2 linked regions of the Oligoflexus sp. genome follow. The protein of the gene in region 2 interacts with the protein of the main gene of each other region in a pairwise test. Links are inferred from orthologs where the notes say so. Each region holds a gene or a part of one and is shown on either strand. Other genes may lie near its edges.

What was found. The genes of interacting proteins can lie anywhere in the genome.
Region 1: the proteins of ribD (region 2) and VFO10_RS02205 interact in binary tests that used the Escherichia coli proteins (3 or more experiments, as listed by UniProt). The link is inferred for Oligoflexus sp. from one-to-one orthologs.

What each region holds. Positions count from the first base shown.
Region 1 is NZ_DASTAT010000014.1:26,235-33,599, reverse strand. The notes cover bases 2,750-5,573. They hold VFO10_RS02205 (acetyl-CoA carboxylase biotin carboxylase subunit), read left to right. Parts: upstream 2,750-3,319; coding sequence 3,320-4,828; downstream 4,829-5,573. Other genes in these bases: VFO10_RS02195 (HipA domain-containing protein), read right to left, coding at 5,467-5,573; VFO10_RS02200 (acetyl-CoA carboxylase biotin carboxyl carrier protein subunit), read left to right, coding at 4,843-5,397; VFO10_RS02210 (acyl-CoA carboxylase subunit beta), read left to right, coding at 2,750-3,307. Outside these bases: VFO10_RS02225 (hypothetical protein), read left to right, coding at 1-132; VFO10_RS02220 (RNA methyltransferase), read left to right, coding at 129-833; VFO10_RS02215 (hypothetical protein), read left to right, coding at 1,023-1,709; more of VFO10_RS02210, read left to right, coding at 1,721-2,749; more of VFO10_RS02195, read right to left, coding at 5,574-6,423; VFO10_RS02190 (HipA N-terminal domain-containing protein), read right to left, coding at 6,420-6,758; VFO10_RS02185 (helix-turn-helix domain-containing protein), read right to left, coding at 6,755-7,039; VFO10_RS02180 (hypothetical protein), read left to right, coding at 7,309-7,365. UniProt on the Escherichia coli protein: This protein is a component of the acetyl coenzyme A carboxylase complex; first, biotin carboxylase catalyzes the carboxylation of the carrier protein and then the transcarboxylase transfers the carboxyl group to form malonyl-CoA.
Region 2 is NZ_DASTAT010000100.1:50,749-58,137, forward strand. The notes cover bases 4,542-7,389. They hold ribD (bifunctional diaminohydroxyphosphoribosylaminopyrimidine deaminase/5-amino-6-(5-phosphoribosylamino)uracil reductase RibD), read left to right. Parts: upstream 4,542-5,244; coding sequence 5,245-6,534; downstream 6,535-7,389. Other genes in these bases: VFO10_RS22285 (trypsin-like peptidase domain-containing protein), read right to left, coding at 4,542-5,097; aroC (chorismate synthase), read right to left, coding at 6,531-7,389. Also shown: VFO10_RS22270 (hypothetical protein), read right to left, coding at 1-226; VFO10_RS22275 (hypothetical protein), read right to left, coding at 385-633; VFO10_RS22280 (hypothetical protein), read right to left, coding at 1,260-3,437; more of VFO10_RS22285, read right to left, coding at 3,580-4,541. UniProt on the Escherichia coli protein: Converts 2,5-diamino-6-(ribosylamino)-4(3h)-pyrimidinone 5'-phosphate into 5-amino-6-(ribosylamino)-2,4(1h,3h)-pyrimidinedione 5'-phosphate.

The sequences.
Region 1 (7,365 bases), on a different replicon or contig from region 2:
ATCGGGGCGAGTCTTGTGATTGAAACAAGGGCTGAAGCAGCAGCAGCGGAAGCAGCGGCTGTGGCGGCTGCGGCCGATCACAATTCAATAGCAGCGCCGGTGCGTACAGCGGAAACTGCCACCCAACCATGAGTGTTTGGCGCAACAACTTTGATGAAGCACACTATCCTTCTGACGCCTGGGAGCTCCTGAGTCCCAGGCTCAGTCCCGTTCGTCGCGAGCGCATGCAGCAGGTCGCGAGTCAGCGCACGCGGCATCTGCGCCTTGTTTTGCAGGATGTTTTTGATCCGCACAATGTCGGTGCCTGCCTACGCTCCGCCGAAGCCTTTGGTGTGCTGTGCTGTGACCAGGTCAATCTCTACCAGAAATTTGGCAAGATTTCGACCGTGAGTCGCGGCGCCGATCAGTGGCTCGAAGTGCGGCGCTTCACAGACCTCGATCTTTACATCCAGGGCCTGCGGGCGAAGGGCTTCAAGATCGCTGCGGCTTACCCTCCTGGTGGCACGACCATGCCGCTCCAAGCGCTTCCCCTGGACGCGCCTTTGGCCGTGGTCTTCGGCAATGAACGCGAAGGCCTGCATAAGGCCTGGCAGGACCAGGTGGATTATCGTTTCACCATCCCGATGTATGGGATGGTCGAAAGCTTCAACATTTCGGTCTCCGCGGCTCTGAGTCTGCACACTCTCACGGAGCGTTGCCGCGTGGAACTTCCCGCCGAAAAATATTTGCTGGATGCCGCGGCGCAAAAGCGTCTTCTCGATCAATGGATCTGCCGTCACAGCCATAACCCCGACGACGAGCTGACTCGCCTGCGTGATCAGAGCTCGGGCTGAGAGCTGGCAACGCAGCCTCTGATTCCTTGGACATGGCACCGAAACCGTTCTTTCGCTGGATCCCGGTCCTGGCTTTTGATAAACCTTGTGAAGACAAGTCAAAAGAGGATCACGCGCGAAAGGAAACATGCTTTGAGACGCTGCCTCGCTTTAATCTTCCTGTTCCTTACTTTGTTTCAGACGCAATGCGTGACCCCTGAAAAGGGCGACTACGGCGTACAGGCCGAACAACTCGCCCGCATTCCCGCAAGGATCGCCGTGGTTCCCTGTCGAGCCTGGCCGCAGGGCGCGCGCTTCGTCAATCAGCCGGAGCTCAAGGCTTCCCCCGAAGATCTGAAAGCCCTTTGTGAAAAATTTGATCAGTACGTCCTGCAGGGATTTGATGGCCAGCCTTACATGCGCGGCATCAGCCCGCGTGTGGTGCTCAAACTTCTGGAACAGAGTCAGCAGCCGGATCTCCTCACAAAAATCGACGAGCTGTGGTTCCGTCCCGGTCAGGCCTGCGAGTCATGTCAGCATCCCGCAAGCTATTATCGCGAGGTGATTGCTCCGCGTCCTGACTGGCGCGCCTGGCTCACCAATTTCAGCCGCAGCGCATCGCAATCGGATGCTCTTCTTTTGCCTCTTGTCATCGAAGCGGATAAGGGCACGCTCAATGATCGTGGGCTGCTCTTCAATTTCCGTCGGGCCAGGATTGCTCTTCTTCTGATCGACACCAATAACGGTGAATTGATTTGGATCGGTGGTCGTGAGACAGAATCCCGTCTGCCGAAGGAAAAGGAAGCGCAGGACACGCTGCCTGATCTGGAAGATTTCTATCGCAACCTGTTCATACCCGATCTTTGGCTCGAATTCCCAGGTCGGCAAACCAATTGAAGGATAAACAGATGCTCGATACACCCCCAACGAAAAGGCAAGAGGCCTTTGATCGGCTCAACGCCTTGCGTTCTGAAGCAGCCCAAGGCGGCGGCGAGGATCGCATCAAAGCCCAGCATAAAAAAGGCAAGATGACAGCACGCGAGCGCATTCATCAGCTGCTCGATCCCGGTTCCTTCACCGAACTCGATGCCTTCGTCACGCATGATTGCCAGGACTTCGGCATGGAGCAGAAACGCATTCTAGGGGATGGCGTCATCACCGGCTTTGGAACGGTGGAAGGGCGTCTCGTTTATATCTTCTCCCAGGATTTTACCGTCTTCGGCGGCAGTCTGAGCGCAGCGTTCGCGAAGAAGATCTGTAAGGTCATGGATATGGCCGTGCGGAACGGAGCGCCGGTGATAGGGCTGAACGATTCCGGTGGCGCGCGGATTCAGGAAGGCGTGGCGAGCCTCGGCGGCTATGCGGATATTTTTTATCGGAACGTGCAGGCGTCGGGCGTGGTGCCGCAGCTTTCTTTGATTATGGGCCCCTGTGCGGGTGGGGCGGTTTATTCACCGGCCATTACCGACTTTACCTTGATGGTCGATCAGACGAGCCACATGTTTATCACCGGCCCTGAAGTCATCAAGACCGTGACGGGTGAGGAGGTGACCTTCGAAGAACTCGGCGGCAGCCAGACCCATACCGCGACCAGCGGCGTCGCGGATCTTCGTTCGGCTTCCGAAGGCGATGCCCTGCTCGCGCTTCGGAAAATGCTGAGCTATATGCCTTCCAATAACCTCGATACGGCGCCGTTCCAGGCTCTGGATCAGGATCCGAATACCCAGCGCCGCATCGCGGATGCTCAGAAAAAGCTGCGCGATATCATGCCGGATAACCCGAACCAGCCTTATGATATGCGTGAAGTGGTGCGGACGGTTCTGGATCCGGACAGTTTCTTTGAACTTCGCGAAGAGTATGCTGCCAACATGCTGATCGGCTTTGGTCGCCTCGGCGGTCACGCGGTGGGGATCGTTGCGAATAATCCCAATCATCTGGCCGGCTGTTTGGATATAGATGCCTCGGTGAAGGGCGCGCGTTTTGTGCGTTTCTGCGATGCCTTCAATATCCCGCTTCTGACCTTTGTCGATGTGCCCGGCTTTCTGCCGGGAACCGATCAGGAAAAAGGCGGCATCATTCGCCATGGCGCGAAACTTCTTTATGCCTTCAGTGAAGCGACGGTTCCGCGCCTCACTGTAATTACCCGCAAGGCCTATGGCGGCGCCTATGATGTGATGAACTCCAAGCACATCGGTGCGGATCTGAACCTCGCATGGCCGCAGGCAGAGATCGCGGTGATGGGTCCTGAGGGTGCGTGTAACATCATCTTCCGCAACGAAATCGTGAGCGCGGCGAATCCGAATGAAACGAGAAAGCAGCTGGTGGATTCCTATTCGGCGAAGTTCGCGACGCCTTATGAGGCTGCGGATCGCGCGTATATTGATTGCGTGATCTTTCCCGAGGAAACCCGGCGCTATCTTCTGGATGGCCTGAAAGCGAGCATGAACAAGCGGGTTGAAACGCCCAAGCGCAAGCATGGCAATATCCCTCTTTAAGAGAAAAACGCGATGAAAAAGCCTCTTTTTAACAAAGTCCTGGTTGCCAATCGCGGGGAAATTGCGCTGCGCATCATGCGGACGCTCCGCGATCTGGAAATTCCCAGCGTTGCTATTTATTCGGATGCGGATGCCGGCAGTCTGCACCGCAAATATGCGAATGAAGCCGTTCGTCTGCCCGGTCGCGCCTCGAAGGATACCTATCTGAATGTCGAGGCCATCCTGGAGGCGATTCGGCTGACCGGCGCCGATGCCGTGCATCCGGGTTATGGATTTCTATCCGAGAATGCCGCGTTCTGTGCGGCTGTTACGAAGATGGGCGTGAAGTTCATCGGTCCGTCCGATCATGCGATGCATCTCATGGGCGATAAGGTTCAAGCCAAGGCGATCATGAAAAAGCATAACGTGCCCTGCGTGCCGGGGAGTGATGGTGCCTTGGCCTCCGTGGACGAGCTGCGGGAGCTGGTGAAAAAGATCGGCTATCCCATTATTCTGAAGGCCGCTGCGGGAGGTGGTGGTCGCGGGATGCGCATCGTGCGGAAGGACGAGGAACTGAAAGATTCCTTCGAGGCCTGCAAGCGCGAAGCGATATCCTATTTTGGGGATGATACTGTGTTTGCGGAACGCTATGTGAGCAATCCGCGGCACATTGAAATCCAGGTGCTCTGTGATGGAAAAACGGGTGTGCATCTTTTCGAGCGCGATTGTTCGGTGCAAAGACGCCATCAGAAGCTGATCGAGGAAGCGCCGAGTCGTTTTCTGAATGATGAGCAGCGCCAGCAGCTGGGTGAAATCGCTGTGCGTGCGGCTCTGGCAGCGGATTATGAAGGCGTCGGTACGGTGGAATTCATCTGTGAATCCCCTGATCGCGCCTACTTCATGGAAATGAATACGCGCATCCAGGTCGAGCATCCCGTGACCGAGATGATCACGGGCGTGGACTTGATTCAGGAGCAGATCCGCGTGGCCGCGACCGGCAAACTCCGTCTGAGCCAGGAGGATATTAAAATCCGCGGCTGGTCGATTGAAACGCGGATCAATGCCGAGGATCCCGCCCAGGACTTCATGCCGAATCCAGGGCAGATCACGCATCTGCATCTGCCGGCCGGTCCCGGGATGCGGGTCGATACGCATATTTATGCGGGTTATACGATTCCTTCGGATTATGATTCGATGGTGGCGAAGTTCATCAGCTTCGGTGCCGATCGTGATGAAGCGATTCAGCGTATGCTGCGGGCGCTGTCTGAATTCGAATGCGATGGCGTTCCGACCACTGCGAAATTCCATGAGGTGGTGCTGAAGCATCCGGCCTTTGTTTCCGGTGAGTTTGATACTGGATTCCTGGCTTTGCATCAGAAGGAAATTGATACGGCGTTGAAAGGCGGTCCGGCTGATGAAAAATACAGTCGGCTCTTTACAGCCTTCCAGGCCCAGGTGAAAGCCGACGGTCGCTCTGGAAACGCTGTATCGCTGCCTTCGCAGTGGCAGCTGCGAGCGCGCCATGAATCCTGTCGGCATTAAAGGAAGGAAGTCCTATGAAATGGAGCAGTAAAACGGAAAGCGCCGGCACGGAAGTCACTTTACCTGACGCCATTACTCCCGGCGTCTGGAGTCCCGCGCAGGTCGGCACAGAGTCCATGGAAATATGCTGGGAACCCGGTCTTCGCACACTTTTCGTGCGCGAGTCCGCGAAGCATCCGGAAGTCCCCTTGAAATATCGCGCGGTGAAGAGCCAGCGTTTTCCCGGTGATCTTTTCACCGAGATCCTTTTGGAATACGTCGGCGGCTCCGAAGGCTTCGCCCGTATTCTCCAAGGCGAAGTCGGCATCCAGGTGCCCGGCCTCAACGGTCGCAAGGCCGGCGCCGGCGCCGCGGGTGAAGTCATCCGCTCGCCGATGGTGGGCAAGGTGCTGAAAGTTCATGTCGAGCCCGGTCAGGTGATTGAACGCGGTCACGAGGTCCTTGTGATCGAGGCGATGAAGATGGAGAATAAAATTTTCGCGCGCAGTTCAGGTACAGTGAAGGACGTTCAAATCGCTGCTGGCGCCCAGGTCGTGGTCGGCCAGGTGCTTGTGCAGATCGGGTCCTGACCGAAGACAGTTCGATATCAGGGCAAAACTACGGCTACCTCTGTCGCTCGCTTTGCTTTTGCCCTGGATTCAGGAATCCTTGATTCTACTGAACCGAATACTGATCAAACGCTGGTACTCCTGTTTGATATGTTCAGGAAGGATGCTTTGACGAATGGCGTCCATCAAAACGTCCTGGCTTTCGATAAATTCTTCAAGCCTACCCAGGATCGCTTTCTCCGGGATCATGAGATTTTCCCCAAGAAAAATAAAGTTGGATCTCTTCATTGAAGACTTCTTTCCTTGGACCGATAACGTAAGTTCTTCGGGATCATCCTTTTCACTGATCAAGAGACGCGTAGAGAGCAAATCATAAGCGGGCGAGAGGGTCACCCGGTCGGGTTTATCCGTTATCATGGAAAAATTTTTCATATGCATATCGGCGTTGCCGGTCAAAAAGGAAAAGACTGTAATTTCAAAGTAGCGAAGGGCATCGTCGCCGGGATTGGATGAATAACGCCTTATGACTTTTCCGACTCGTTCCGCAGTGCTTTTGTCTTTGTGTTCAGTCATCATTTCCGAGAGCTGACAAAGATCCTCGACTGCGATTTTCTTTTTCCCTTCACGATCAAATCGCTTCGTGATGTAGGCGAGCTGTCCGTCTTTCATGATTATTAACCCGTGGGGCGCGGTTTTGATCCCGCATTTTTCAGCCAGGTGCATCGTCAGGTGTTCCACCTCGGGCATATGAGGATACTCTGGGGCCGGGGGTTTGAGGATGTGGCTCCCACCAAGGTATCCCACAAGGGTAAGCCGATCTGTGGCTTGCGTGGATAGTGATTCCAGCTGCAAAGACAGTTTTCTCTGAACGCCTGTCATGGCCAGGCGCCTATTGATCAGGGCACCAGCGAGTTCGTCGATATCATTTTGGTCAAGATCGAGAGTAGGTATAACTTTTTTTCCGAATAGCTTTCGAGCACATTGGGGATGGTAGAGTTGATCGACCAAACTCTGGTAACACACCAGGCATTTTTTATAAGGATTCATGGCTGATCCTCATCAGACAGCGGCTGAACATGCACAGCGCCGATACAGTCGCGACATGCTGCCAGCAGCAAACCCATCCGGTCTTTAGGGTTTAATTTCCAGTTCTTTGTACTGAGATCAAGCAACCACCCTTCCGGGATAAGTCCGTCAAAAATTGGAAAGAGGAATTTGGACTCATGGACTTCAGTGTCCAAGGGTAAGGTGAGACTGATGGCCTGAGCGCCGGGCTGCTGCTGGTAAGACTTATCATAAGTGAAGAGATACGTGCCGCTTTCCGTTTCCTGAATGATGCCGGCAAACTTATTTTTGAAGAAGACTCTTGCCTGTCGCGTCATGTCCAATCCTCTTTCTGGATCGGCCGTGGCGCCAGTTCATGCCCAAAGAAAGCCAGAATCTTGTTCACACTATCCATCTTCGCGCTGGCTTTGCCAAGTTCGAGGTCACGAATGAATTTTGTGCTCAATCCACTGCGACGGGCGAGCTGTTCTTGCGTATAGCCAAGTTCTTTCCTTCGCATGCGGACAAATGTGGCGACCGGCCCAGCGGTTTCCAGGATCTCCTCAACTTTTCTTCGAGGCGCTCGCTTCCTGGATTTTATCTCGTTGTTTTTATTCATTTTGGCCTCGTGCAGCATCATTTTTAGCCCCCGACGAGGAGCTATAATGATGGTAACACCTCTTTTATGACCTTGTAAGGGTACAAAATAGATATTTTATATAAGCAGGGGAGTATAAAAATGAAAGTTCCTCATTTTATATCCTTGCAGGTGTATAAAAATAGCGAATGCCTCGCCCTCCCTGACAAAAAAAAGTGCAATATCACTCAACTCATCCCGTCCTCATACCGCCCGCGTTACCCTTTGTTTGATGATAGTCGGAGCCCTACATGAAAGCACGAGTCCATATCACCCTCTTCACGGCCGCGTCCCTTTTGGGAGCTGCG
Region 2 (7,389 bases):
TGGAAAGTTCGCTGATCCACAGTTCATAGCTGGGAATGCCGAGGCTGTCGCAGGTGACATCCGGCTCCTTTTTTACCGGCTCTTTCTTCACGGGTTCCGTGGTCACGGGCTGCTGCTCGGCTGCTTGCGCCGGAGCGGAGCCTTCTTCCGTGGTGCTTTCGAGTTTTTCCTTTTGACAGCTCATGGCCAGTACAAGCGTCATCAGTCCAGGCAAAAGCCGCGGCATGGTCAAACCCCAAAAAATGTGTGGTGCTTCGGTGCGTGCAAGTAAAGTGCCTGAAAGCCTTATCGGCTAAGGGTGCGAGAAAATTCAGGGGACGACGGTGCGTCTGTGGGGTCCCGCGCGCCAGGGGATTGACAGAGTGGGAAATCCTACAGTTTTTATTAGCCCACGAAACCAGGCTGCATCGAAAGCCAGACAAGGCCCAGGCTCATCAGAACGGAAACAAGAGCCAGAGCCGTAAAGAGCGCGGCGATGCTGACCCGCAGGACCTGCTGCGCCATGCGAGGGATGCTGCCTCCAAACGGAGCTGTCATGCGCTGCAGCTGATGACCTTCGTGCAGAAAAGCTTTCATCGCGTAAAGAAAACTCAGAACACTGAGCGCTGTAATGATGATCACGAACGATGGCATATTGCTACCTCACAGTTAGGCTATTCCGTATTCGGTGGAGTCCCCAGGAGCTGAATCCGTGGCTGCAAAGCCCGGTCAAGGCTTAACAATTCTTGCGATTTTCGCCGAGGTGTCTGCTGGTCCTGTGGGGTTTTTCAGAGGTTGGGATTCTTACAGAACGGGTCTCCCAGCCATCCGCGAATTCATCCGCGCGAGCAGTATCCTGCCTTTCAGTTTTTGATGATTCGCAGCAATTTCAGAATTTGAGCTGGTGCTTCTTTCGAGTCTGATTTCCGGTTTTTCGCCGGATTCGCTGACAAAAATTCGTCCGTAACCCGAAGGCAGACTTTTGTTGGATGTGAGGGTCATGCATGGGGAAAGGCGCTCGGCGAGCTTTGGCGCCATGGTTTCACGGTCAAAGGTTTCGCCGCGTTTTGGAAAAATATCGCTCGATGCAGATTGATCGGCGTGGAGCTGATGAGGAAAAAGGATCATGCCGAGGGTGACAGCGGCCTTCAGTGGTTGGCGCGAAACAGGACCTAGGCTCGATATTTTCACGGGTTCTGGCCTTTTCATCATTTCATGGTTTTGTCTGTCTCTGCATCTTCGAAACTGACCAGGATCCTAGAACATCTTACGCCCTGTCGTCACCAACGATATTGAATACCAGAAAGAATCCGGGTTTCCTGATAGCTTCTTTCCTTATCTGCACTCTGTCTGAGACTCTGCTCGACGGAAAGGCTGGGCTCGCGTCTATGCCAGTAGAGAAATTTGAGATCAGCTTTCAGATCAAAACCTGTGAGCGACGAGCGGGTGCCTGAAAAAAGATCCTGATGCAGAGTCCCCTGAAGATTCAGGGAAAGATCATAAGGAAATTCCCTTTGATACTGTCCACGCAGTGAAAGGCGCTGTCGATCATCCTCTTCAGACCCCGCATAACGATAGTCCCAAATTTGCCAAAACGCTTCGATAGCACCACTGCGGACGCCAAGACTATGAAGCCGAACACTGCGGTCCAGAATGCCCACACGCTCGCCCGTCAGGGCATCCAGTCGATGTTCGCGGGTGGGGGCGAAGTCGAGATTTTGTTCCTGGGCCCAGATGAATTCCGGCATCATGTTGCCGATCGGCAGTGTCCACGCCATCTCATAGCCGAACCTATCCAGCCCACCGGATCCTTGCGAAAGCCTAGAAATATAGGGTTTGATAAGCAGAGACTGCCCGTCAAAGGGCAGGCTTATTCCAAGAGGCAGAGCCAGGACGGCTTCGAAACGCTGCAGATCCGCGAGACCCGTGTGCTGATAGACGGCAAACTGGAGTGAAGGCTCCAGTCGCACAGAAAAAGCTGCACTGCGTTCCAAAAGATAAGGCAGCTTTTGAGACGAGCGGACGAGCCAGCTCGAACGGTGCCCAATTTCGGGAGGCGCGGCCTCGTCGGAAGGAAGATGCAGGACGTTATTCGACCACCCGAGTTCAAGAGTTGCGGCATAGCTCCAGGGTTTCTTGCCATCAAGGTGCCTTTGCCATTCCTCGAAAGATTCCTGAAGCGGTGAAGGATTCGCGCTGTCCTGCCACCTTTCCCAAAGATCCAAAGCGGAACGCCAGCGGCCTCGCGCCTGCTCATTGGTGGCCAGCAGATAGAGTTCATCGGTGGGTATGCGCGCATGACGGAAATCTCCGGGTGCATTCACATCCCGTCGGGCTTTGCGCCGCAGCCTTGAGCGCAATGATTCCTGCTTTGTAATATCAGCCCAGAGGCTGCTGCTATCAATCCCGCTCTGCTTTTTATCGGCAAAGGCTTCCTGCTGCAGCCGATAAAGGCAGATGGCGGCCAACGCTTTATATTCAAGATCCGCGTCCGATTCAGCGGTCTTCACCAGCTCATAGGCTTCCTCCCATTGACCTTCCTGCAAAAGTCGGTAGAGATTTTCCTTGTTCGCCGTGACAGGGCCCATCATGTTTTTAAGCCAGTTCTTCCGAAGTTCAAGCAGTGCCGCCGTCAAAGGCTGATTCGTGTCCGTGGTTTCCATCAGCTGAGGGGATGTGCGCGCCATCGCATTTTGCCAGGTATCGGCATGCGGCAGACCTATTTGGAAGTGATAGGCTGCGTCGGCCTCCATCAGCAGTTCCTGGCCTGCAAAAACCTGAATTTCATAGGGTTTCCCTGGCACGCGGCGCAGCTGTTTTTGCTCCCATTCCCAAATAAGACCCTCGGGCCGCATGGATTCCAAAGGTCGCGTCGTCTCCCAGCGCGAAGTCATGTGGCCGCGAATGGTATAGGCGATGACCGTATCGCGGTCATATTTCACATAAAGATCGGAATCGGCAGCCAGCTCCAGCTCCGCATTCTTCCAAGCCGTCTGGGGATCAGCAGGCTGCAATGAAAGAGCCAGGGGATAGCCGCGGGTGGAAATCCGCGCAAGACCGCGTTCGCCTGTGAAGGCAAAAACCCAGACGCCATCTGACGGCGTGACGCTGATCGAAGTATGGGAATGCAGAATCATAAGGGCGGCATCACCGTATTTCAGAGCCACAAAGCTTTGGCTCGGACTATAAATCCGCGCATAATCCTGCAGCAGAAGTTGCTGCTCCCCCAGGGGTTCCGCCGCGCGGCGCGTGCGATGCAGAAAGCCTTTTTTATTCAGGGCCATCACCTGAAGGTCCATGGACGGTGGCCGGCTGGTCGGTGCCTCAGCCTTGGACGCCAAGGGCCGCAGAAAACCTTCCGCATCCTCGGGCCCCCAGTAATCGGGCGCAGGAACCCAGGGCTCGGCCGCATGAAGCGTCGAGGGCACAAAAAGAATGATAAAGATCCAGCGCAGCATGCTCATCCTATGAAAGCCTGGCCATGGACCTTTCTGTATCGGTGGAATCATTCCAAAATAGGGAGGCAGAAACTGCCGGGCGGAGGGGAGGAAGAAGGAAAGGATTCCCTTTACCGCAGGCAAAGGGAACCGAGGCGACACCTTACTTGCGGATGGACGCGAAGAGGATATTACCGCTGCGTTCCAACTGCAGAAGAACCTTATTACTGGACTTGAAGACATCCACGAGATCCTTGACGGATTTCAGCGGAGTCTGGTTGGCTTTCAGAAGGACATCACCAGGGCGAATGCCCGAGGCGCGTGCCTTGGAATTCGGATCGACATCCAGAACGAGGAGACCCGCGTTGCTATCGATTCCAAACTGCTCGATGTAATCGGCATGCTTTTGCTTGTTCAGCGGCTCAATTTTCAGGCCTGCCTGAAATTCAGCATTGCTGGCACTGCCCCCGCTATTGCCCGGTGCGGGGTTTTCCATGCGGCCTCGCTGGGCGATAAGATTATCCTGATCGAAGTCACCGAGGACCACGGTGGTCGACTGCTGCTTGCCGCCACGGAAATAGGTGACAGGAACTTTGGCCTGAGGCGGGGATAGACCGACGATATTCGAAAGTTCCTGGCCGGACGTGACCGGACGTCCAGCCACTTCGATGATCACATCGCCGGATTCCAGACCGGCCTTCGCTGCAGGTGTTCCGCGTTCGACCTTGGCGACCAAAGCCCCGCGGGTTCCCTTCGGCAGATTGAGTCCGCTCAGAAGTTCGTCATCGAGTTCCTGCGGCGAGAGCTGCACGCCGAGGTAACCGCGAGCCACGCGACCTTTGCTGACGAGCTGCTCGGCCACGCTGCGCACAAGGTTCGATGGGACAGCAAAGCCAATACCAGCGGACGCTCCCGAGCGCGAGAAGATCGCCGTGTTCATTCCGATCACAAGGCCTTCCATGTTGATCAGGGGGCCACCGCTGTTACCTGGGTTGATGGCGGCATCGGTCTGGATGAAGTTGCCGAGGCTCGTGATATTGAGATTCCCGCGACTGGTTGCCGAGACGGCACCAAAGGACTGACTGAATTCAAGACCGAAGGGAGCGCCGAGCGCGATCACGAACTCCCCGACTTTCACAGAGTCCGAGTTGCCGACGGAGAGTTGGGCGAGGCCATCCCGTTTGAATTTGGAATCGGTGATCTGAACCAGGGCCACGTCGGTGTTTTTATCCCCGCCGAGGACTTTCCCGGTATAGGTGGCTCCGTTGGCCAGCTTCAGCGAGATTTCATCAGCGCCTTCGATCACGTGGTTATTCGTGATGATATAGCCTTTGTCCAGATCGATGATGAAGCCGGAACCGACGCCTGCCTGCTGCTTTTGCTTCTGCTCAGGCACGTTGTTGGGCTGTTGTCCCCGGAAGCGTGGTCCGAAGAAGAAGTCGAAAGGATCCATTTCATAATAAGGATGGCCTTTGACTATCTTGGAGATCGAAATCAGAACCACACCTTTGCCAGTGGCCTGGGACAATTCAGAAACCCCAGCCGAAATCTGCTGCAGGGCGCGCACATTATCGGAATATTTGTCGCGATCCGGCGTGGGGAGCTGATAAGGAGCAGCCAACAGTGATGAGCTGATGAAGGCGGCACTGAGAAAAGTCAGGCTGAACTTCCTGGATAACATATATCTGATGAACCTCTCTCGAAATGGTTGAGCTTCCAAACTCTCCACATTCTGCAACTTTGATCATGAAATGAAAATAAGATATGGTGGACTTTATGAGAGCCCCGGACGGGGCCTATGAGAAATTGCTAAGTACGGATGGACGCGTTGAAAGCCGATACTTTACATCCCCTCAAGGCTGGTTTTGGCTTCGGAGGTTACATACCCCGTGCGCTTGATGCCGCCGTGGGCCAGGATTTCCCGACTCGCCTCGATGACGAGGCCTGGATGCAGCTGGCCCTTTTGGAATCCATGGAAGGCATTGGCCGAACCTGCCCGAATCCCCCTGTGGGAGCGGTCCTGGTGAAAGATGGACGCCTGATCAGTAAGGGAGCAACCCTGGCCTATGGGGACCGGCATGCCGAGCGGGTGGCGCTGGATGCGGTGACCGATCGGAGTCTTCTGAAGGGCGCGACGTGTTATGTCACCTTGGAACCTTGTGCCGGAACGGGTCGGCAGCCGCCGTGCACCGAAGCGCTTTTGGCGTCGGGTATAAGCCGTATCGTGGTGGGCGCTCTGGATCCGCATCCCAAGGCCGCAGGGCAGGGACTCAAGGCGCTGGCCCAGGCTGGAATCACCGTGGAAACCGATGTGCTGGGCGGCGAATGCCGCGCCTGGCTTTTTCCTTTTCTGGCCTATCAGCAGCTGCAAAGGCCGGTGGTGATCGGCAAGTGGGCGCAGACTTTGGATGGGCATCTGGCCGATGATCACGGTCGTTCCCAATGGATATCCGGAAAAAAAGCCCGAGCCTATACGCATTGGCTTCGGCAGAAATATGACGCCATCCTGGTCGGAGTCGGCACCGCCCTTGCGGATGCCCCGAGTCTGACCGTAAGGGATGCCGCTCCGCCTTTGCATCGGCAGCCGCATAAAATTATTTTTGATCCCAAAGGCCGCCTGGCGACCGGACAGCCCGAGGTTTTTCAAAACCTTCGCCGTGGTTTGAAGCCGGAAGGTCCCGTCCTTTTTTATGCAGTCGAGGCTCCCAACTGGAGGCATGCGCCGTGGATGGATGCCTTTTCTGATGTCATCGAGCCGGTTTTGATGCCGCCTCAATGTTCCTGGCTGGAATTTTTACGACTTCTTGATCATCAGCATCGTGCGCGCCTTGGACGCGAGCTGCAATCCATCATGGTGGAAGGCGGCGCGCAAATCCTGACGCTTTTGGTGCGGGATGAACTTTTGGATGCGCTGCAGGTTTTTGTGCGCACGGGAATTTTAGGGGGGAGTCGGCATCGCATCGGACGACTCGATGCGCGTGATGGAGCCAGCGCACCGCCGACCAATCCGCTTTTGGATCTGAACGCGCGGCATGATTTCCAGCTCGTCAGCACCCAGCAGCTGGGTGATGACGTGGTATTGGAATGCGCGCATCGGCGTTTTACATTCTGGACTTAAACGTGATGCGGCCCGCGCAGATGAGCGAAGGGCAGCTGCCTCAGGACATGATCCATCACGCAGAGTAAAGCCATCGCTTCCACCATCGGCACAGCGCGCGGCAGAACGCAGGGATCATGACGACCCGCCTTGGGTTTCATCACGAGTTCCTGACCCTGGCGATCGACGGTTTGCTGGTCTTTAAAAATGGTGGCCACGGGTTTGAAGGCCACGCGCATATAGATGTATTCCCCGTTGGAAATACCGCCCTGAATGCCGCCGGAGCGATTGCTCTCGGTGCGGATTTTCCCCTCGCGATTCACAAAGGCATCGTTGTGTTCCGATCCATAAAGATAGGTGGACGCGAAACCCATGCCGATTTCAAAACCCTTGCTCGCGGGTAAACTCATCATGCCTTTTGCAAGATCGGCTTCGAGTTTATCAAAGACGGGCTCACCGAGTCCCACAGGGCATTGACTGATGCCGCAGAAGATAGTGCCGCCAACGCTGTCGCCGGTTTTCTTGGCGTGAATGATCAGTTTTTCCATGGCATCGCGCTGGGCTTCATCGGGACAGCGCAGCGGGTGTTCCTCGACCTTATCCCGCGTGAGCGCCTCACCATAATCCGTGCGGCCCTGCACATCCTTCACGCGATCGACATACGCGACCACTTTAAAACCAGGGATCAGCTGCTGCAAAACAAGTTCCGCGACCGCAGCTGCAGCCACACGACCGATGGTTTCCCGCGCGCTCGCACGACCCCCGCCCGAGGGTGCTTTCACACCGTATTTCGCATCGGTCGTATAATCGGCGTGCGAGGGACGATAGACATCCTGCAAATCGTTATAGTGATCCTTCTTCGCATCCTGATTCCTG